One region of the Pseudogracilibacillus sp. SE30717A genome, then DNA from elsewhere that is predicted to be linked to it. Evidence: riboswitches for the same ligand, from Rfam matches in the RefSeq annotation. Region 1 holds a riboswitch; each other region holds the start of a gene.
What was found. A riboswitch is a leader RNA that binds a small molecule or an ion and turns the genes downstream of it on or off. The one in region 1 is predicted to bind S-adenosylmethionine.

Region 1 (5,806 bases):
CGAGATGTACGTGCCGGTCTTCATAATCCGCCAATGGATGATATGACAATTATGGCACTTGCAGGAAAATCAATATCAAAATACGCTTGACATTGCTCGTGATTAAGGTAATTTTAAATATAAGAAGATGTATTAGATAATAAGGAGGGCTTATATGCAAGTGTTTGAGCAGTCTGATGCAATTCAGCGACTTCCCGATCAATTTTTTGCAAAGCTTGGAAAAAGGGTACGTGAATTGGTAGATGAGGGGCATGATGTCATCAATTTAGGGCAGGGGAATCCCGATCTTCCAACGCCTAATCATATCGTGAAAGTATTACAAAAGGCAGCGGAAAATCCGATTAACCATAAATATTCTCCGTTTCAAGGGTTTCCGTATTTTCGACAAGCAGTAGCTGACTTTTACAAAAAGGAATACGACGTTGATCTAGATCCTGATGAAGAAGTTGCGCTCATGTTTGGCTCAAAAATAGGTTTGTTTGAATTGAGTCAATGTTTACTAAACCCTGGAGATACGGCGCTATTACCGGATCCTGGCTATCCTGATTATTTATCAGGAGTTGCATTAGCAAATGCTAAACATGAATTTATGCCGCTTCTTGCCGAGAATGGGTTTTTACCTGACTATAACAAAATAAGTGAAGATATTTTGCAAAAGGCGAAAGTTATGTTTTTAAACTATCCGAATAACCCGACTGCAGGAGTTGCAACTCGAGCTTTTTTTGATGAGACCGTAGAGGTTGCGAAAAAACATAATATATGTGTCGTACATGATTTTGCTTATGGGGCCATTGGATTTGATAGTGTCAAACAGCCAAGTTTTTTAAGTTCTGAAGGAGCAAAAGATATTGGAATTGAAATGTATACATTATCGAAAACGTACAATATGGCAGGATGGCGTGTCGCATTTGCCGTCGGTAACTCGTCTGTGATTAAAACGATCAACTTATTGCAAGATCATTTGTTTACGAGTTTATTCGGAGCGATCCAAGAAGCCGCCACTGCAGCCATTTCGGGAGACCTTTCTTTCGTAAGTGAATTGGTCGATATTTATGAGCGGAGACGAAATGTATTAGTTGAAAGCTTACATAAGATCGGCTGGGAGGTTGAGGCTCCTAAAGGGACATTTTTCTCATGGTTTAAAGTACCTGATGGATACACATCGGATGAGTTTGCCGAATTATTATTAGAAAAAGCCCATGTCGTGGTCGCTTCTGGAAATGGTTTTGGAACATTAGGTGAAGGTTATGTTCGAATTGGCTTACTTGATACAGAAGATCGTTTACGTGAAGCAGTTGAACGAATTGGAGCGCTTGGGATTTTTAGGAAGTGACTAATCGTTTGACAAAATACGATAAGGTTAGTAACATAAATATTATTAAATTAAATGAAACTTATCAAGAGTGATGGAGGGTTCAGGCCCAATGATATCACAGCAACCTTCCTATTTGGTTAGGAGTTGGTGCTAATTCCTGCAGAATGATTGCTTGCATTCTGAGAGATAAGGGTAGCTAATAAAATGAACCCCTCTTTCGAATGGAAAGAGGGTTTTTTAATGATTTCATAAAAGGTAAAACTATAATTCTTATTTATAGTGAACAGGTTAGTAAGCAAGATGTTGTTAAAAAGCGTGGAAAAAGCCAGGGCGAAAAATGAATCGTTTCGCAAGCATAACTAGTACTTTAATAGTCTAAGGTGTTTCAGCTAGGGGGAAATAGAATGATCAAGCTTGAACATATAGAAAAAATTTATCCATCGAAAAAAGGGAACGTCATTGGTGTGGATAATGTTTCCTTGCATATAAAATCAGGGGAAATATATGGGATTGTTGGATATAGTGGTGCCGGGAAAAGTACATTGCTCCGTTGTATCAATTTATTAGAACGTCCAACGAATGGAGAAATCTTTATCGACGGAGTGAATTTAACGTTATTATCCATAAAAGAATTGCGAAAAGCACGTCAATCTATTGGAATGATTTTTCAAGGATTTCACCTCGTTTCATCTAAGACTGCTGCTGAAAATATCGCATTTTCATTAAAAGTAGCCGGAATACCTCCTGAAGAGAGAAATATGCGCGTTCAAGAGTTACTTGAATTGGTCGGTCTTGCTGATAAAGCAGATCATTATCCGGCACAATTAAGTGGAGGACAGAAACAACGAGTGAGTATTGCACGGGCACTTGCAAACAATCCGAAAGTATTACTGTCTGATGAAGCAACCTCTGCACTTGACCCAAGCACAACAAAGTCTATATTACATTTATTAAAGAAAATTAACGAAGAGCTTGGAATTACAATTGTATTGATTACACATGAAATGGAAGTCGTTAAAGAAATTTGTCATCGTTGTGCCGTTATGCAAAATGGAAAAGTGATTGAAGAAGGAAAAACATATGATGTATTTGCCAGTCCGCAAAATGAATTGACGAAGAACTTTATTGAAACAGTACTTCAGTTTACGATTCCGGCAGAGTTACAAGCAGCCTGTACAGGGACAATTATAAAATTGCAGTTCGAGGGAACGATTGCAAACGAAGCAGTAGTTTCTGATATGTTACAAGCATATCCAGTAAGCGGAAATATTTTGCATGGCAAAGTCGAATATATTAGAGAAGAGCCGCTTGGAATCTTTATTATGGAACTAAAAGGAAAATCGGAAGATGTTAAACAGGCAATACATTATTTAGAAAAACGGATGAAACAAGTCGAGGTGATTCAGCATGGAAACATTCATTGAATTATTACCTGAACTGAATAAAGCATTTTTCGAAACCTTATACATGGTCGGGATTGCTGTTTTAGTAGCTATTGTAATCGGTATGCCACTTGGAATTGTTCTCTATGCAACGGACAATGGACTCATATTGGAAAACCGTTTCATTAAAATTGTAGCTGGACTTGTAACAAATCTCGTTCGTTCGATTCCTTTCATTATCTTACTCGTCTTTTTATTGCCATTTACGAACTTTTTACTTGGTACGCAAATTGGTCCGACGGCTGCAGCGGTTCCTTTATCTGTAGCAGCAATACCGTTTTTTGCTAGAATTGTAGAATCTTCAGCTCGGGAGATCGATCGGGGCGTTATAGAAGCAGCTGTTTCTGTTGGAGCGACACCTTGGACAATTATTAAGGACATTATTTTGCCAGAAGCAAAACCAGGAATTATTAGTGGACTTACGATTACGATTATAAGTTTAGTAGGATATTCTGCAATGGCAGGAACCGTTGGAGGAGGTGGGATTGGAGATTTAGCAATTCGATATGGCTATTATCGATACGATAACACCGTAATGTATACAACAGTAGTTATTTTAATTGTTTTAGTACAAGTAATTCAGTTTACTGGTGACCTAATCGCTAAGAAAGTGAATAAACGATAGTTAATTATAAGATAGATAGGGAGATAACAACCATGAAAAAATTAAGCATACTTTTACTTACTGCATGTATCGTACTCATTCTTGCGGCATGTGGGGGAAATGACAAAAAAGAAGATGAAAATTCAGTAGACCAATCTGATACAAAAGATAAAATTACGTTTGGAGCAACAACAGGACCTTACAGTGATATGGTAAATAAAGCGATTAAGCCACTGTTAGAGGAAAAAGGCTATAAAGTGGAAAACATTGAGTTCAGTGATTATATCCAGCCAAATAATGCTCTCGACAATGGAGATATTGACGCAAACTTATTCCAGCATAAAATTTATTATGAAGCTTTTGCAGAAGAAAACAATATGGATTTATCCGAATTAATCGTTGTTCCTACCGCACCAATGGGCTTGTATTCAAATAAATATGATTCAATAGATGAGATTGAAGATAACAGTACAATAACTATTGCGAATGATCCAACGAACTTAGCAAGAACGTTAGTGATGTTACAAGATGAAGGATTAATCAAAATTTCGGATGATGTGGATCCATTAACAGCATCTGTTAAAGATATTGAGGAAAATTATAAAAATTTAAAATTTCATGAAATTGAAGCAGGGCAGTTACCACGTACTGTTGATAGTGAAGACTTAGCATCTGTTCCGGGGAACTTCGCGCTTGCTGCTGATTTTGATTTACTTGATGCCCTCGCGCTTGAAGAAATGCCGGATGATTACCGTAATCGTGTTGTTGTAAACACAAAAGACATAGATGCTTCTTGGGCGCAAGATATTAAAGAAGTCATCGAATCACCTGAATTTGAAAAAATTATGGATGAGGAGTTCCAAGGGTTCGGAAAACCGGAATGGATGAAAAAGTAAGCACATTGTAGGCTGTACGGTGCAGTTAGGGTTTGATAGAATCAAAGATTCATTCTGAAGTTCAAATTAGTAGAGGAATAAAAATTTTTGAGACATCTAAAACTCAACAATATTTATATTTAAAACAACGGTTAGTAGCCGTTGTTTTTTTGCTACTATTTATACAAATTAGAAAGGTATAAAGATCATTCCACCCTTGAATTGTGATTTCAGATACTTTTTTGTAACAAATATTGTTAAAATTTTTGTGTCTTAAAATATTGTAGAATTAGTGGTTATTTTTACTGGAATTTATTATGTAAACATCATTACAATAATGAGAAATATGGTAGTATATAAATTACTAAAGATTGTTATTATGGTTTATTTAACAACTTGGCCGGAACGCTGTAATAAATAAGTTTATGACATACTTGTTATTAATAAAGAATGCATAGACAGGGATATACATCTTAGTTCCGCTATCGTAGATGGAAAAGGATAAAGCACGTTTTGTCTAATTAAAATTTAAAGCAGAGAATCTGGAGAGTACGTTTTTATGCGGGAGGGAAAACCAATGAAATTTTCACAGGAGGATTATACTGTAACTTTAGAAGGTACGGAAGTTACGTTATTAAGAAAGGAATTTCTCTTGTTAAAATTTTTATATAAAAATAATGGAAGAACATTTTCTAGAGATGAATTGCTGGATGCTGTTTGGCCATTTGAGGAGCCGACGGATCGCACGGTAGACGATCATATTTACCGGCTCAGAAAAAAATTATTCCCTTTCCGTAACATATTATCGATTAAAACTGTGAAAGGTTTAGGTTATTCTTTAAAAATTGAAGATCAAACGAATACGTTATCGATACCAGTTCCAGAGGAGATATCTCGACAGGCAAACCAATTATTTGATACGTATTATAAATATGGACATGGGAAGGCAATAAAAGAATTAGTGACAAATAGAGCATTGGGTTTTCCGATTGACGAGAAGCAAGAAACAGTACTTTTATGGCTGCAAAGTGATTTTGAATCATTGTTGAAAAAGTTGAGTTTAACGGAGAATATCTTCGTTCCTTTACTGCTTTATGGGTTTGTGGAAAGTGATACGAAGAAAGTAATAGACGTGCATAAGGATATTCTTCAAAAGAATATTTTAGTTGAGAATGAACGCATGGATATTAGTTGTTGCAGCTTGCCGATATGGTATATGAAAATAAATAAACCGGACATTTCCATGCAGCTTGTACAAAAAGAATTTCATGCTATAAAAACCAGTGACCATGGATTCATTCCACTTTTACATATTATGAAAACTGTCATTCTATTTTACTCTCAGAAAATGGGAGAAGTAGAAAAAGGACTCGACACAGTAGAAACAGTGCTTATACGTTTTCCGTTTTTAAGAGAAAAAGGCGCCCTAAAGGTAATACAGGGTTTATTTCTAATAGCGGAGGGAGAGCATCAAGAAGGAGAAGACACCATCATTGCAGGAATTCAGATTATTCACCAATCAGGTCACCGCTATTATTTCCTAGTAATATATCAAATACTGGATTTATTA
Region 2 (5,806 bases), on a different contig from region 1:
GTTAATATTCAAGACCTTTCACTTGTCCATCAAAGCCCTAACCTACCAGTCATTATTGAAGATGATGTAACGATTGGACACCAAGTTACTGTACATGGTTGTACAATCCGTAAAAATGCATTAATCGGGATGGGAACTATTTTATTGGATGGTGCAGAAATTGGTGAAAATGCATTTATCGGGGCAGGAAGTTTAGTATCTCCCGGAACAAAAATACCACCAAATACACTGGCATTTGGGCGTCCAGCAAAAGTTATTCGTGAACTCACACAAAAAGATTTAGATGAAATGGAAAGAGTAAGAAAATCATATACGGATAAAAGAGATTATTATAAAGAAAATACTGATTTAGGTTTAGATTTTTAATTCTCAACAAGCACCTAAGCACTTTTAGAGGACGACACATTTTCAAGCAAAAAATTTGGCGATCACGATGTTTTAAATAAATAATGCTTTCGAAGGAGGATTTTAAATGGAAGATTTTTCGCTTATAATGATTGCCATCACAGGAATATTTGTTTTACTCTTTCTTGTGATACGAACAAAACTTCACGCTTTTGTTGCTCTTCTTTTAGTTAGTTTATCCATAGGAGTTGCAACAGGAATGCCACTAAGTGATGTTATTGCTTCTGTTGAAAGTGGTATGGGGGGTACGCTAGGATTTGTAGCTGTCGTCGTTGGACTAGGTGCGATGTTTGGAAAAATGCTTGAGGTATCCGGAGGTGCTGATCGCCTTGCTCAAACATTAATTAATAAATTTGGTGAAGATCGAGCACCATGGGCTCTTGGTATTACTGGTTTTATAGTTGCAATTCCTGTGTTCTTTGATGTCGGATTCATTATTTTAGTGCCAATTATTTATGGACTAGCTCGTAAAACAGGTCGTTCATTGCTTTATTATGGTATACCTCTTTTAGCAGGTCTTGCTGTTACACATAGTTATATCCCACCTACTCCGGGGCCCATTGCGGTTGCCAATTTAATTGGTGCAGAACTCGGATGGGTAATACTATTTGGAATTATTGCAGGAATTCCTACTATGATTATTGCAGGTCCGGTCTTTGGAAAATATATTTCAAATAAAATTCATGTCGGCATTCCGGACTATATGGAATTTGAAGAAAAGGAATATAATAATGAATTACCGAGCTTTGGCATGATCGCGACACTTATATTTATTCCTTTAGTATTAATTTTAGCAAATACAGTATCTGCAGTTATATTTGAAGAAGGTAATATGATCCGTAGCTTTTTCACATTTTTAGGGCATCCGTTTGTTGCTTTAACAATCGCAACGCTATTAACATTTTATTTTTTAGGAGTAAAGCGAGGATATAGTCGCCAAGATGTGCAAGAGATCGCTACAAAAGCGTTAGAACCGGCAGGGATTATTATTTTAGTTACAGGAGCAGGTGGGGTATTAAAACAAGTACTCATTGACTCAGGAATTGGAGATATTTTAGGAGAGATGATGGCGAATTCAAGTTTACCGCCGATTGTACTTGCATTTATCATTGCTTCTATCGTTCGAATCGCTCAAGGATCAGCAACTGTTGCAATGGTGACGGCAGCTGGACTTATTGCTCCTATTATTGAGATTATGAACATTACCGGGCCACTACTCGGATTAATTACGATCTCCATTGCTGCAGGTGCTACAATTGCATCTCACGTAAATGATTCAGGTTTTTGGCTTGTAAACCGTTACTTTGGTCTTGACGTAAAAGACACATTGAAATCTTGGACAGTAATGGAAACAATTATCGCTCTCGTTGGTTTTGCAGTTGTGTTTGTTCTTAGTTTATTTATTCGTTAATAAAACGAAAAGCTTGCCTTACAGTTATTTGATATATAACGATAAGGCAAGCTTCTTTTTTAAACATACTTCAATAATGATTTTTGTAAACTTTCAACTTTGTCCGTTTTCTCCCAAGGTAAATTTAAATCTCCTCGTCCGAAATGGCCATAAGCAGCAACTTGTCGATAAATAGGTTTTCTTAAATCTAACATTTCAATAATTCCTGCCGGGCTTAAATCAAATAACTGACGAATTACCTCAACTAACTTATCTTCAGCAACCTTTCCAGTACCAAATGTATTTATCGAAATGGATACTGGTTCCGCAACTCCAATTGCATATGCCAATTGAACTTCACATTTTTCAGCTAAATGAGCCGCTACAATGTTTTTCGCTACATATCTTGCCGCATAAGCTGCCGATCGGTCAACCTTGGTAGGATCTTTCCCACTAAATGCCCCTCCACCATGGCGAGCATATCCGCCGTACGTATCAACGATAATTTTCCTACCAGTTAAACCAGCATCTCCCTGCGGTCCTCCGATAACAAACCTACCTGAGGGATTAATATAATATTTTGTATTCTCATCTAATAAAAAGCTTGGCACTACAGGATGGATGACATATTCCATCATGTCTTTTTCAATTTGTTCTAATGTAAGATCTTCATGATGTTGTGTGGAAATAACGATCGTATCCACGCGGATCGGTTGATCATTTTCATCATATTCAATTGTAACTTGAGTCTTGCCGTCAGGTCGAAGATAATTTAATGTTCCATTTTTACGTACATCTGCCAATTGTTTTGCTAGCCGATGCGCTAGAAATATCGGAAGCGGCATTAAATCCTCCGTTTCATCACAAGCAAAGCCGAACATTAACCCTTGGTCACCTGCCCCAATGGTCTCTTCTTTCCCTTCTTTCCGTGCCTCAAAAGCGGTATCCACACCACTTGCAATATCTGGTGATTGTTCATCAATAGCTGTTAAAACGGAACAAGTTTCCGCATCGAAACCATATTTCGCACGTGTATATCCAATTTCTTTTATCGTGTTTCTTACAGTGCGTGGGATGTCCACATAGGTTGAAGTAGTTATTTCTCCAGCCACTAATACAAGTCCTGTGGTAACTGTCGTCTCACAAGCAACACGAGCATCTGGATCTTTTTTTAAAATTTCATCTAATATAGCATCTGATATTTGGTCACATATTTTATCAGGATGACCTTCTGTAACCGACTCAGATGTAAATAACCGACGATTTTCTGCCATGCTATAATTAGCCTCCTTATTAATGTAACACGGAGCTCAAAAACATCAGAGGTCAAAGGAAGTCTTAATTCATAATTCGTTCGTATTCGTTCAAACAAAAAATCCTTCCCGCTAGTGATAGAGGAAAGGAAATACTGCCTTTCACTCTTATTGCTCAAGGAATTATTTCCTTGCATCAGGTTAGCACCTTTTCACATAATGTGATGGTTGCTGGGCTTCTTCGGGTCTGTCCCTCCACCAACTCCGAATAAGAGAGTCCGTTATGCACTAGCTTACCTCAAAGTGTCTATTTGTGTCAAACAGGAATAATTTATGTTCTTTTTACTCCATTCACAATATTGTAAACATTTTTCCCGAACCACCGTTAATCCGCATATTATAAAGGATAAAAATTCAAAAATTACATATATAATTAGTAAGCTATTTTTGTTTTCACATTTAGTATGGACTATATAATCAAATGTGTTATACTATATTCAGAATTAAGTACTTGTAAAGGATGGTTTGTGTAATGAACATGACAGCAAAGTCTATGAATCAAGAATTAACTGTAAATAATAATGTGCACACCAATTTATCTGTTCCATTATTAGTAGAGAAAATTTTATCTAGAGAAGAAGGTGTCTTAACTGCAACTGGTGCTGTTAAGGCTACTACTGGAAAATATACAGGGCGTTCACCGCAAGATCGATTTATCGTTCGAGACGATGTTTCTGATAATATTGTGGATTGGGGAGCAGTAAATCAGCCGTTAGATGAAACGTCATTTGATAAGTTATATGATAAGGTAATTAATCACTTAAAAGAAAAGAATGAACTGTTTTCATTTAAAGGATTTGCAGGAGCAGATGAAAAATTCCGCTTGCAAGTTGAAGTAATTAATGAATATGCTTGGCACAATTTGTTTGCTCGCCAACTATTTATTACACCTAATGAGAATGAACTTAAAAATCATACATCAGAATTTACTGTTATATCTGCTCCAACATGTAAAGCAGACCCTGAAGTGGATGGGACAAATTCAGAAACATTTATCGTTATATCGTTTAAAAAGCGTGTTGTGCTTATTGGTGGGACAGAATACGCTGGTGAGATTAAGAAATCAATCTTTTCTGTCATGAATTACTTACTTCCACAGCAGAATGTATTATCGATGCACTGCTCTGCAAATGTAGGTGAAGAAGGCGATGTCGCATTATTTTTCGGTTTATCAGGTACAGGTAAAACAACTCTTTCCGCTGATCCTTACCGCAAATTAATTGGTGATGATGAACATGGATGGAGCCCAAATGGAGTCTTTAATATCGAAGGTGGATGTTACGCAAAGTGTGTTGATCTTTCTGAAGAAAAAGAGCCACAAATATATAATGCTATCCGCTTTGGTTCAGTACTTGAAAATGTTGTCTTACATGATGAAACACGCGAACCAGATTACGAAGATACATCTTTAACTGAAAACACAAGAGCAGCATACCCATTAGAAAACATTGACAATATTGTTCAGCCTAGTATCGCTGGCCATCCAAATACGATTATTTTCTTAACAGCTGATGCTTCTGGAACATTGCCACCTATCAGTAAATTAACTAAAGAACAGGCGATGTATCATTTCCTAAGTGGTTATACGAGTAAATTAGCTGGGACAGAACGCGGAGTTACAGAACCTGAAGCTACTTTCTCAGCTTGCTTTGGTTCACCGTTTCTTCCGTTATCACCTAATAAATATGCAGAAATGCTAGGGCAAAAAATTGATCAATACAATGCAAATGTATTCTTAGTTAACACTGGGTGGACTGGTGGCCCTTATGGAATAGGAAGCCGAATGAAGTTATCTTATACGCGCGCAATGATTCATGCAGCATTAGAAGGTGAGTTAAATACGATCGAAACAGTTCAAGATGAAATATTTGGTTTAAATATTCCTGCCCAAGTTCCTGGTGTTCCTGATGAAGTATTAATTCCTAAAGGTACATGGGAAGACAAAAATGCATATGATAAAACAGCCAAGAAATTAGCCACAGAATTCCATGAGAACTTCAAAAAGTTTGCAAACGCAAGCGAAAATATTCAACAAGCGGGACCAATTTATAAATAAATTTTTCATATAAAGCCTCCTCATTCAATGAGGGGCTTTTTTTGCGTATAAGTGACGTACTTCCCTCCCCTTCCAACTACATGTATTTTTTATTCTATTCTACATCCATTGACACACAACTTTACTAATTCGCATAGGCTAATGTTGATATACGAAAAAGTAAAGGAGTCGAATTGAATGAGAATAACAAGATTAGCAAGTGTTTTAATACTCTTTGCTCTCGTACTATTTACAGCTTGTTCTTCCAAAGATGTTTCTGAAGTCAAGTTGGCGGAAGTTACCCGCTCTGTTTTTTACACTCCTCAATATGTTGCAATTGAAAAAGGATTTTTTGAAGAAGAAGGATTGGATGTTGATTTACAAACTACATGGGGAGGAGATAAAACAATGACTGCTCTCCTTTCCGATAATGCGGATGTTGCTTTAGTCGGTTCCGAAACATCCATTTATGTTTACGCACAAGATGCTTCAGATATTGTGATCAATTTTGCACAACTAACACAAACAGATGGGACATTTTTAGTTGCTAAAAGTGAAAAGCCTAATTTTACATGGGAAGACACAAAAGACAGCATTTTCTTGGGGCAACGTAAGGGAGGAATGCCTCAAATGGTAGGAGAATATGTCTTAAAACAACATAAT
Region 3 (5,806 bases), on a different contig from region 1:
AAATCAGCACACATGATTTAGTTTTAGACTTAGGTGCCGGGAGGGGGGCTTTAACATTGGTTTTGAGTAAAAAAGCAAAAAATGTACTTGCTGTGGAATACGATAGTAAGTTTGTTGAAATTTTAAAACAAAAATCATGCCATGACCCAAATACTAAAATTATTCATCAAGATATTTTGAAAATTCATCTACCTAAAAAGCCATTTGTTGTAGTTTCTAATATTCCATATTCCATTACAACGCCAATTATGAAAATGCTTCTAAATAAACCTTCAAGCGGTTTTCAAAGAGGAGTTATTGTAATGGAAAAAGGTGCAGCTAAAAGATTCACATCAAGTTTTGTGAAAGATTCATATGTGCTTGCTTGGAGAATGTGGTTTGATATTAGGTATGTTAAAGGAATTTCAAGAATTAATTTCTTTCCATCTCCAAAAGTAGATTCAGCTATGATTACAATAAATAGAAAGGCTAAACCGATTGTACCTGTTACCGATTATTTAATCTTTTGGGGATTGGCCAATTATGTTCTTAAAAATCCCCAATTATCTATTGATTTCGCATTAAGAGGTGTATTTACCCCACCCCAAATTAAGCATTTAAAAAGAAATCTTCGAATAAAGAATGAGGTTCCAGTTGCAACTTTATCGGAACAGCAATGGGGATTTATATTTGAAACAATGGTGAAGCATGTTCCAAGGTTCAGGTGGCCGAAGATAAATAAAGCTAAAATAAACCATTTTTGAATCCTTAAACAATATAAATATCAAATTGGGCTACTTATTTGCTTTTGGGATATAAATATCTTTCTGCTCTTAAAATAACAGAAATAGAGAGTGTGTTTTCCAATTACCCTTTTACTAAAAGTCTTACCTCTAATATTCCATAATGCATAATCTTATGTAAATTAATAAAACCGCAGCAATAATGCCACGGCTTACATGTACTACATTCCATTTCCTGCATCATTACGCTCGCGATTTTGTTTGCTCATTTTATCCTGATGGGAGCCGCTTAACGGTTCTCCATATGGTTGTTTCGGACTTTTTGGCAAATTCGGTTTTTCTTGTTGCTTTGGTCCTTTAGGTTTTCCGCCCACTATGGATTCTCCTTTCGTTGATAGGTTGCATATTTGGAAAATATTTCTTCGTCCTCTAATAATCCACATACACCACATTGAATCCTTACATTTGGACCTCGATAGGAAAGATGAAAAGGTTCCTTATTTTCAAGATTATATTCCTGGATAATTTCTCCGGTCCCAGCGTCTAATTTTACAATTCTAGGGTGTTGTTCCACGATATTAAATCGACTTCGGTTCGTTTTACAATTTGGGCAGCAATAGGCACTACTCATCATAAACCCCTCCTTGCTAGTAAAGTTCCCAAAAAGTTTATTCTTTATGAATAGGAATGGAAAAATCTATAGATTGCACTTTGAATATAAAAACGATAGTATATAAACTAAATTACATATTGAATATTCTAGGTGGGATAATAGATGGCAGAAAAAATTAAAGTAGGAATTATCGGTTATGGAAATTTAGGTCGAGGCGCGGAACTGGCAATTCAACAACAGCCAGATATGGAACTGGTGGCGGTGTTCTCTAGAAGAGGTGTTGTTCAAACGTTTGATCAAAATGTACCTTCTCTTCATATTGATGAGGCGAAAAATTATCAAGATAAAATTGATGTAATGATTTTATGCGGTGGATCGGCTACAGATCTTCCCGAACAAACACCGCATTTTGCTTCCATGTTTAATACGGTAGACAGTTTTGATACACATGCTAAGATCCCTGAACACTTCGAATCAGTTAATGAAGTCGCTCAAAAAAGTGGTAAAACAAGTATTATTTCGGTTGGTTGGGATCCAGGTTTATTCTCGATTAATCGGGTTATGTCGGAAGCTGTTTTAGCAGAAGGAAATACGTACACTTTCTGGGGGAAAGGTCTCAGTCAAGGACACTCTGATGCAGTTCGTCGGGTGGATGGAGTTAAAGCAGGCGTACAATATACCATTCCTTCTGAAGAGGCAATGAACCGAGTTCGTCAAGGAGAGAATCCAGATCTTTCGACAAGTGAAAAACATAAACGTGAATGCTATGTCGTACTAGAAGATGGGGCGGATGCTGATGAGGTCGCAAACACGATCAAAACAATGCCGAACTATTTTGATGAATATGATACGACGGTTCATTTTATTTCTGAAGCGGAGTTGCAAGAAAACCATTCCCAAATGCCACATGGTGGGTTTGTCATTCATAGTGGTAAAACAGGAGAAGATACGAACCAAATTATTGAGTTCAGTTTAAAGTTAGATAGCAATCCAGAATTTACTGCAAGTGTTCTAGTTGCATATGCACGAGCAGCATGCCGTCTTCATAAGGAAGGCCAAACTGGCGTAAAAACGGTATATGATATTGGACCAGGTTATATTCATCCTTCATCACCAGCTGATTTAAGAAAAAAGTATTTATAAGTTCATTTTTTATCCAACGTAAGGAATATGCCGCGGTATCTTCTGCATACTAGAGGGATTCTGGTTAGACGGGCTAAGGAACCGCGGCGTTTGCCCTTGGGTAGGGTGATTTTTATTTTTCTACTTGGATTTTTTATTAATGGATCAATGTTTATTTCTTACCAAAGTTAGGTGGAATAGCGGTTTATTATCAAGCTGTTCCTTCTCCTTTCATAAAAAAGTCGGTACATTCTAGTCTTATCTGATTTATACCGGCCTCATTTTACTACCTCAATTTTTATTTTCTTCAATTTTTAAATCAACTTTGTAACAATTTTTTTACTATGCCCAGTTTTCAATCTTAATTTGATTTTTAGCAACTGGTGTAGTTTATTTCTTTCCGTGCATAATAATAGCGTTTACTTATACGGGAAATATAGAAAGATTCTTTCAAAAAAATAGTGTAAACATAATGATTTAAGTTTGAAATATTGATTCGGTTCGATTATGATATTTTTTGGAGTTCAACAATGTTGGACTTACTCGGAAATTCTCATAAACAAATAGGACTAGTTTGAGAATTAACATTATAAGGGGTATAACATGGAACGCTTATTTAAATTAAGACAGTCAGGAACGAATGTAAAAACGGAAATTTTAGCAGGTTTTACGACCTTTTTAACAATGGCATATATTGTTGTTGTAAATCCGGCTATTTTATCGGCAGCAGGGGTGCCATTTGATCAAGTGTTTTTAGCGACAATCATTTCAGCAGTAGTTGGTACACTAATTATGGCCTTATGGGCAAATTATCCGATTGCTATTGCTCCTGGAATGGGAATGAATGCATATTTTGTAAGTATTGTGGCAACACAAGGGGTTTCTTATCAAGTTGTCTTCGGGGCTGTGTTATTGGCAGGGCTCATTTTTCTGTTATTGACATTTACAAAGTTTCGAGAGTTACTACTTGAATCCATACCAGACTCTTTAAAGTATGGAATTACAGCGGGTATCGGACTTTTTATTGCTTTTTTAGGATTAAAAATGTCAGGTCTTGTCGTACCGAATGAAGACACATTAGTTTCATTTGGTGAACCTTCTGATCCTCAGACATTACTTGCGATTGTCGGTTTATTAGTTACCTTAATCTTAGTAGCTCGTAATGTGCAAGGTGCACTATTTATCGGGATGTTTGTAACGGCGATCATTGGATATTTTACCGGGATGCTACATATAGATAAAATTGCCTCGGCACCTCCGCCGGTTGTATTTTTTGATTTAGATATTGCGGGAGTATTTTCTCATTCACTTTATACGGTTGTGTTAGCTTATTTGCTTGTGACCATTTTTGATACGACGGGGACAATGATTGGGGTTGCCGAACAAGCAAATTTAATGAAAGATGGAAAACTGCCAAAGGCAAAAGCCGCATTAACTGCTGATGCAGTTGCGACAACGGTAGGGGCGACGCTTGGGTCAACGCCGTCCAGTGCGTATGTTGAATCATCTTCTGGGGTAGCAGTTGGAGGAAGAACAGGGCTAACCACACTAGTTGTTGCGATCTTATTTTTAATTTCATTATTTTTCTCACCAATTGTAGCGGCGATATCTTCTTTATCAGCGATTACAGCTCCGGCTTTAATTATTGTTGGTAGTTTTATGTTGGCAGGTCTGGCAAATATCAAATGGAAAGAATTTGATGAAGCTTTTCCAACTTTTGCTGTTGTTATAATGATGCCATTAACTTCTAGTATCGCAACAGGGATTGCCGTAGGATTTATTACGTATCCGCTTCTAAAAGTGATGCGAGGGAAGTGGCGGGAAGTCCATCCAATTCTATATCTATTTGGAGTAATTTTTGTCTTGCAGATGATTTATTTTCCGGGTCATTAAGTTTTCAGTAGGATAGATGAGGGTAAAAATTAATTAGCAGAAAAGGTTGACAACTTAAGAAAACAGTGTATAGTTATATTTACAATTTAATTTAAAAGTAATTTTTTCTTATCCAGAGAGGTGGAGGGACTGGCCCTTTGAAGCCTCGGCAACAGACTTTTTAAGTACTGTGCCAATTCCAGCAAGCTAAGTGCCTGAAAGATAAGAAGAGAAATGAATGAATAAATTCGACCTCTTCTTATCATGTAAGAAGAGGTTTTTTAATGGTTATTGGTCTACCAAAATCGTTTCTTTTCTTATTAGGCGCGACAGCTTTACGAGTTAGATTTTTGAACTTGTACTTTAATATTAAGCTGAAGGGGAGATGAGAATTTGAGTAAACTTGATGATGCACAAAAGGATTTTTTAACTGCTAGTTTACGAGAAATCGATTATGGTTCAGTAGTCATTACAGTCCATGATGGGCAAGTGACACAGATTGATACGACGGTGAAAAAAAGATTTCAAAAAAAAGCAAGCCGATTAACAAATCGTAATGTAGAAAGTAATTTAAAAACAACTAAACAATTTTGAGAACATAGGAATGAAAATTTAATATTATGCCGATTAGACAACTAAAGGCATCTTTCACTTTTTATCCAGAAATTCAGGCTGGTAAGGTGATAGATGCCTTTTTTTCTGTTAAGAAAATCTAAAACTTTCTTACTGCTCACTGGCTAAAACCGCGATGTCCTGGGACTGTGCTTACTCGTCCCAATTACTATTTGAAAGGGGTTTGGAGGATGACAGAACGATGTCGAAAAGAAACATTTCTTGTGCAAATTGGAAATCGGAGAGAGGAACATTTTCGGGCGGTAAGTACTCCACTATACTTTTCTACTGCATATCGTCATGAAGAAATAGGATTGGAAAATGGGTACGATTATATCCGCACTGGAAATCCGACTCGTAATGTATTGGAAGAAGCAGTTGCAGAATTAGAAGGTGGTGAAGAGGCCTTTGCAACATCCTCTGGTATGGCGGCTGTTCAGTTAGTATTTTCTCTATTTGATAAAGGATCACATTTTATTTCATCGCGTGATATATATGGTGGGAATTACAGATTGTTTGATTTATATGAGAAAAAATATGGATTTGAATTTTCTTATTGGAACGGAACGAATTACGAAGAGCTTGAAAAACTTATTCAAGATCATACGAAAGCAATTTTTATAGAAACACCGACAAATCCATTAATGCAAACGGTAGAGTTAAAGAAAATTTCGGAGATAACGAAACAATATGGAATTTTGCATATTGTGGATAATACGCTCTACACTCCTTATATCCAGCGGCCGTTAGAAGAAGGAGCTGATATTGTGCTCCATAGTGCGACAAAGTATTTGGCTGGACATAATGATGTGTTAGCAGGACTTGTCATTTCAAAAGGTGAGAAGCTTAATGAGGAGTTACGCAT
Region 4 (5,806 bases), on a different contig from region 1:
CTACATGTGTTGGTACATACCAAGCTCCCTCAATATCACCATTTGCCTGTTCCGTACTTACAATCGTAATCGAATCCTTCGCTGCATCCGTTTTGACTTGATCATCGATAAAAGTAACGCTAGTGCTAACATTATTTTCTTGAGTCGTCCCTATTAAACTTTCATCGTTATTGACTCGCAAACGTACTCGTAAATCCATCGTAAAGAATTCACTGTCCGCTTCCATTTGTTGCTCAAATGTTGGTGCATCAATCTCCCATGTTAATGTGCGGCCAGATACAGTAGGTTGTGGAGTGTCATTCATGACATCATAAAAAGTTAATCCATTACTAAATGTATCTTTAATGACAATTTTTGAACCTTCTTTGATAAACATTTGACCTACATCTTTTTTCGGTATACTCACCTTAATATCCCAAATCGTATAACTGTTTGGAAATGGTGCTTTCTTTACTTCTCCACTTAAACGAGCTTCCTTAAATTTTTTCGATACAGACACTGCACTTGATGCATCGATTGAAACAGTTGCATCATCTGTAATTTCTGACTGATTATCTGCTGTAAAAGATGCTTGTGCCGCTAAATCTGCGTTATTCGGAGAAAGACCATTTTCCGTATTTACTTTTATGAGCGTTTCATAGGACCTACCAGGTTTGATAGAATCAAACTCATAGATTAATTGATGACTTGTTTCATCGTAAGTTGGTGTCACTCCGTCAATGATTAATTCACTGACATCTTGTGTAAAGTTTGTAAACTCTTTAATAGGTAAATCAACTATTATTTTTGCATTTGTAAATTCAGAACGTGAACCAGTAACTTTTAAAACAAGGTTATATACAGCATCATTTCCTGCCAACACCTTATTTTTCACTGGGGAAATATCAATATCTACGTTTAAATTCCCGGAAAAAGGTGTAATCTCATTAGTCGCTGCACTGTCTTCCTCATTTCCATTCATTGATTTTTCAGAATCTTGTTTTTCACGTTCATTTTCTATACTTTCCTTATTACTTTCCGGCTCTGAGGTCTTTACATCCTCATTTTTTTGCTCGTCTTCTGATCTTGTAGAGGTTTCATCATTTGCAGCTATTACTTTATCAACAGTAAATACATATTCTTGAGTGTTAGTCATCTCACCATCTATAATGCCTCGAATATGTAGCTTGTTTGTTTCAATTAGATTTGTTAAGACTATTTTTGTATCTACTATTGGTTGGTCATCTACTCTATTTAGGATGACTTTATAGTTCTCTTTATCGTACGTGATCGTAACATTGTCTCCAGCTAGTTCTTTTGTAGCTTCTATGTTCACTTTTGCATCTTCGGAGAGTGACAATTCAACACGATCCATCGCATTATTTAATACAGATACATTAATGACCGCTTTTTCAGTCGTAGAACTAGGTTCAGCTATAATCTTAAAGTTTTCTTGATCCGTGTCAATTGACTGCCCAATAGCTGATAATCCAAATTGTGAACTTATTAGCATAATAATTAGAATCAGTGGAAATACCTTTTTCACAATATTTTGCCCTCCTTAGAAGAAAATCCATCACTTTACGGTCACAGTCTTGGTAAAAACCTCAAGCTAAAAAAATCACCCTCTTACATTTTTTTAGTCAATAGAATTGCCGAAAATTTCATGCATTGATTACCTATTATCACCACCCTTAATGCCATAATCTATGTGAGTCAGACTTCAAATAAATTGAAGTTAGTCGTTTGCAGTTTTATTATTTCAAAACGGCGATAGTAACTGATGGATTATTCAATACTTTATTCCAAAGTCGTTATTTCATCCTTAGCTTTACTAGCTTTTTATTATTACTCTTATGAAAAAAGACTAATTGGTTTAAATCATCAGAAACAATTAGTCCTCTTTTGTTTAACTCCTTTTCGAGTAAACTTATAAATTCAGATTCTAAATTTAATTCTTTTGCTTTTAAATATGCATGAACTAACAAACGATCATCTAAGTTGTTCATTTGTAGTCATCCTTTACCCTAGTAATATAAACACTATATTTCTTTCAAATATGTAAAAATAACAATTATATTGAATTTACAGTGAAGTATTAACCATTTATCACGGCTCTAGATATTCTATCCTTTCATTTCTAACACCGTTATTTACTCTTTCTATTTTTACCCAGCCATTTCTAATGGCTAATAGTACTGCATTTGTACGATCATTTACATGCATTTTCCCTAATATGTTTCGAACATGAGTTTTGACTGTATACTCAGTGATCCCAAGTTTTTCTGCAATCTTCAGATTACTATCGCCTTCAACAAGAAGCTCTAATATCTCACATTCTCTAATCGTTAATATATGTAATGGTCTTTGAATGTCACTATCTAGGTCTTTCAATTGATATTTCCTTCGTAATTTTGTGAATTCTTTAGCTAAACCATCACTTACATTCGGGTGTAGCCAATATTTACCTTCAACTATGGATAACATTGCGTCAATTAATAATTCACTTTGCATTGACCTTAATAAAAACCCTCGGGCACCTAAAATAAGTGCTTCTATCATATAGTCAACGTCGTAATCATTTCCTGATAATAAGATGATCTTAGTATCCGGTGTATTAAATTGATTTAAATTTTTTAACTCAACCAATTGTACGTCGATTACTAACAAATTTGGTTTAAATGTATTTATGACTTTTAAAGCATCATGCTTACATTTTCCAAGAGCAATTACTTCTATAAAAGATATTGATTCTAAGATTTTTTTTAAACCATCGAGAAATAACTTATGACTGTCTATTAATGCGATTGTTATTTTCTCTTTACCATCCAAAATTTAATCACACCTTAACATTATGAAATTTTATAAATATAACATCGAATTATTAAACATCCATAATAGATATAATTCATTACATATTTTACACTAATCCTTTAGTTTCAAGGAAATACTTATGCATAATTATACTCTCTTTACTCGACAAATAAATCACCCTTAAGAGGTATAAAAATACATATCTTTCTATTTGAATTGTATATTTGTAAATATATTTTAATAGAATAGACATGAAATTGTATCATTCAAACGTTTCTTAGCTACGTTACTCTATTCGACACGAACATTTATATTTTTTAACAGTTCTAATTTATGGGAATTGAAAAGTTATTAAGGACCAGTCATTATGACCTACTGGAATAAAGTATTAGTTCTTTAGGCTATAGTTTGGTTTTTAAAAGTTTGTGTAAAGTTAAATAGAAACCTATACACTTTAGTTTTTTAATTCTACCTACCATGATTTATATAAGTTCTATGTAGAAAACAATTCATCCCATAAGAGGTTTTACCGATTTATAAATATATTTAACCAGACCTATTTTCTTTATATAAGAATTTGGTACCATTACTTAACTCTTGCCAAATAAATATTTTAATAGTTGTTTTTAATCATATAGGCCGTTCCTTATTGAAAAAATAAGAAGATTAATACAAAACAAAAGAACGGTTCTATTTGCAGAACCAGCCCTCCAAATATTAACTAATTATTTTTTTATAAACCAAAACCAATTAACCCGATAAAAATGATTGACATTATTATTATACTCGTATATATTAGTAACTAATTAAATAAACGCAATTTTCTTATCTAGAGAGGTGGAGGGACTGGCCCTACGATACCTCGGCAACAGACTGCATCAGTACTGTGCCAATTCCAGCAGACTATCCATTGTCTGAAAGATGAGAAGGGGAATCAAATTATATATTTAGCCCTCTTCTAGTCGGAAGAGGGCTTTTTATTTTTCTTCTTCAAAATAAGAAAAAGCGGCTTATTTAAAAAATGAAGGAGGAATTAACATGGCAACAGTAACATTTAAATCAGATGTAAAATGGGCAAAAGAAGGAGTATTATCGATCGCAGACATTGGTGGAAAGGAAGTAATCATCGATGAGCCACCTAGTCTAGGAGGAACAGACAAAGGACCAAACCCTGTGGAATACATATTAGCAGCACTCGGTGGTTGCATTAATGTGCTCGTCACATCTTTTGCAGGGAAAATTGATGTGGAAGTAGAAGATGTAGAAGTTCATCTCGAGGGGGACCTGGATCCAGATGGCTTTTTAGGGAAAAATCCAAATGTACGTCCCGGTTATGAAGAAATCCGTTATTCGATTTCACTGAAATCACCCTCCCCGCAAGCAAATATTGATGCACTACTTGCTCATGTTGATCAAGTATGCCCAGTCAAAGATACACTCACGGGAACACGTGTGATTCATACAGAAAATAAGCAAGCAACAATCTAGATTATAAAGGCTTATGGGAAATATAAACCATAAGCCTTTTCAATAAGGATTCTACTTCAATCGTAAACTAATACTTACGCACGGCATTGTTAGAAGTATTCCTTCTAAAACAATTTTGTCATCGATGATTTTTTACCACTACCATAATTTCTATTTTTCATGTATTAAAGTTTAAAGTGATGAACCAGGTCATTCAATTCCGTGGCTAAGTTCGCTAATTCTTTTGAGTTCACAGCTACTTCTTCCATTGCAGCACTAGTCTGTTGTGTGGATGCAGAGGTTTGCTCCACTCCGGCAGCTGATTCTTCTGAAATTGCCGCAATATCTTCAATCGTGCCATTCATCTCATAGCTATTTGTCGCGATACTAGCCAAACTTGAAGAAACAATTTTTACATTGTCGACCATGTCGGTAACAGCTTTATTAATTCCATCAAATTTTTCACTTGTTGTTTCAATTTCATTTGTACCTTGCTCTACTTGTTTATATCCGTCTAGCAAGGTATTGGTTACTGAGTTTGATTCTGTTTGAACATTCGATACGATCGTTGTAATATCTGTGACAGATTCTGAAACTTGTTCGGCCAGTTTTCTAACTTCGTCTGCAACCACTGCAAAGCCTGCTCCATGTTCCCCAGCTCGTGCGGCTTCAATAGCAGCATTTAAAGCAAGCAAATTCGTTTGTTCAGCAATATCCTGGATAACAGAAACCAACTTCGATATTTCCTGTGATTGAGCATCTAATCCTTTTACTTTTTCCACAGCCTCTTGAACGATTTGATCAATTTTACCCATTTGACGTTTAGAAGATTCCATCAACTGACTACCTTCATTTGTAATGCCTAGGACTTCTCTAGAAGAATCATAAATAAGTTCTCCATGTTCATTTGCTTTCTCAACTTCTTTTGCATAATCCTGCATTGTTGTGGCTAAATCACTAATACCATTAGCTTGTGTTTCAGTTCCAGATGCGATTTCTTCCATCGTAGTAGCTATCTGATCAGATCCAATCTTTACCTCATTAGAAGACTGATTTAATTCTTCAGTTCGGCTTGTTATTGTTTCCGAAGCATTAGAAATGCCGTAAATCATTTCTTTTAGCTTTTCCTGCATCTGGTTCAAGGCGGTCGCAAGTTGAGCCGTCTCGTCTTTTGTTTTAATATTAATTTGCTCCTGTGATAAATCACCATTTGCCAAATAATCCATTCGCTCTGCTACCATACTAATTGGCTTAGATATTTTATTAGAGAATATCCATATAACAATGATTCCAATGACTAAAGCTACTCCCGTAACTATAAAAATGATATTTAAAATTTCTTTTGCAGGTGCATTAAAATCCATTTCATACGTACCAGCAACTACATTCCAACCCCAATTAGCATCCTTTTTAGAATAAGCTACTTTTGGTGCAATATCATTCTCATCGTCCGGCATTGCCCAAGAAAAGTACGTATATCCTCCGCCCTCATTTGCCATTTTAATATTTTCTTGAGTTGCTTTAATTCCATTTGGATCCGTTGAAT

Region 2: another riboswitch for S-adenosylmethionine. It lies ahead of metK (methionine adenosyltransferase); the one in region 1 lies ahead of SPD48_RS16735 (methionine ABC transporter ATP-binding protein).
Region 3: another riboswitch for S-adenosylmethionine. It lies ahead of SPD48_RS18890 (YezD family protein); the one in region 1 lies ahead of SPD48_RS16735 (methionine ABC transporter ATP-binding protein).
Region 4: another riboswitch for S-adenosylmethionine. It lies ahead of SPD48_RS05490 (OsmC family protein); the one in region 1 lies ahead of SPD48_RS16735 (methionine ABC transporter ATP-binding protein).

The regions. Positions count from the first base shown of each region.
Region 1 covers NZ_JAXHDF010000011.1:72,506-78,311, forward strand. The annotation lists gene SPD48_RS16725 (acyl-CoA dehydrogenase family protein) at 1-90, shown strand, start outside; gene SPD48_RS16730 (pyridoxal phosphate-dependent aminotransferase) at 155-1,333, shown strand; SAM riboswitch class I at 1,392-1,508, shown strand; gene SPD48_RS16735 (methionine ABC transporter ATP-binding protein) at 1,720-2,739, shown strand; gene SPD48_RS16740 (methionine ABC transporter permease) at 2,723-3,382, shown strand; gene SPD48_RS16745 (MetQ/NlpA family ABC transporter substrate-binding protein) at 3,415-4,257, shown strand; gene SPD48_RS16750 (winged helix-turn-helix domain-containing protein) at 4,814-5,806, shown strand, end outside.
Region 2 covers NZ_JAXHDF010000004.1:4,806-10,611, forward strand. The annotation lists gene SPD48_RS07025 (gamma carbonic anhydrase) at 1-366, shown strand, start outside; gene SPD48_RS07030 (GntP family permease) at 473-1,816, shown strand; gene metK (methionine adenosyltransferase) at 1,876-3,069, opposite strand; SAM riboswitch class I at 3,214-3,323, opposite strand; gene pckA (phosphoenolpyruvate carboxykinase (ATP)) at 3,581-5,164, shown strand; gene SPD48_RS07045 (ABC transporter substrate-binding protein) at 5,342-5,806, shown strand, end outside.
Region 3 covers NZ_JAXHDF010000016.1:275-6,080, forward strand. The annotation lists gene erm (23S ribosomal RNA methyltransferase Erm) at 1-743, shown strand, start outside; gene SPD48_RS18870 (small acid-soluble spore protein P) at 944-1,096, opposite strand; gene SPD48_RS18875 (DNA alkylation repair protein) at 1,096-1,353, opposite strand; gene SPD48_RS18880 (diaminopimelate dehydrogenase) at 1,498-2,478, shown strand; gene SPD48_RS18885 (NCS2 family permease) at 3,061-4,350, shown strand; SAM riboswitch class I at 4,456-4,558, shown strand; gene SPD48_RS18890 (YezD family protein) at 4,723-4,923, shown strand; gene SPD48_RS18895 (aminotransferase class I/II-fold pyridoxal phosphate-dependent enzyme) at 5,133-5,806, shown strand, end outside.
Region 4 covers NZ_JAXHDF010000003.1:64,288-70,093, reverse strand. The annotation lists gene SPD48_RS05505 (SpaH/EbpB family LPXTG-anchored major pilin) at 1-1,525, opposite strand, end outside; gene SPD48_RS05500 (sporulation histidine kinase inhibitor Sda) at 1,794-1,988, opposite strand; gene SPD48_RS05495 (response regulator transcription factor) at 2,089-2,811, opposite strand; SAM riboswitch class I at 3,616-3,721, shown strand; gene SPD48_RS05490 (OsmC family protein) at 3,832-4,281, shown strand; gene SPD48_RS05485 (methyl-accepting chemotaxis protein) at 4,446-5,806, opposite strand, start outside.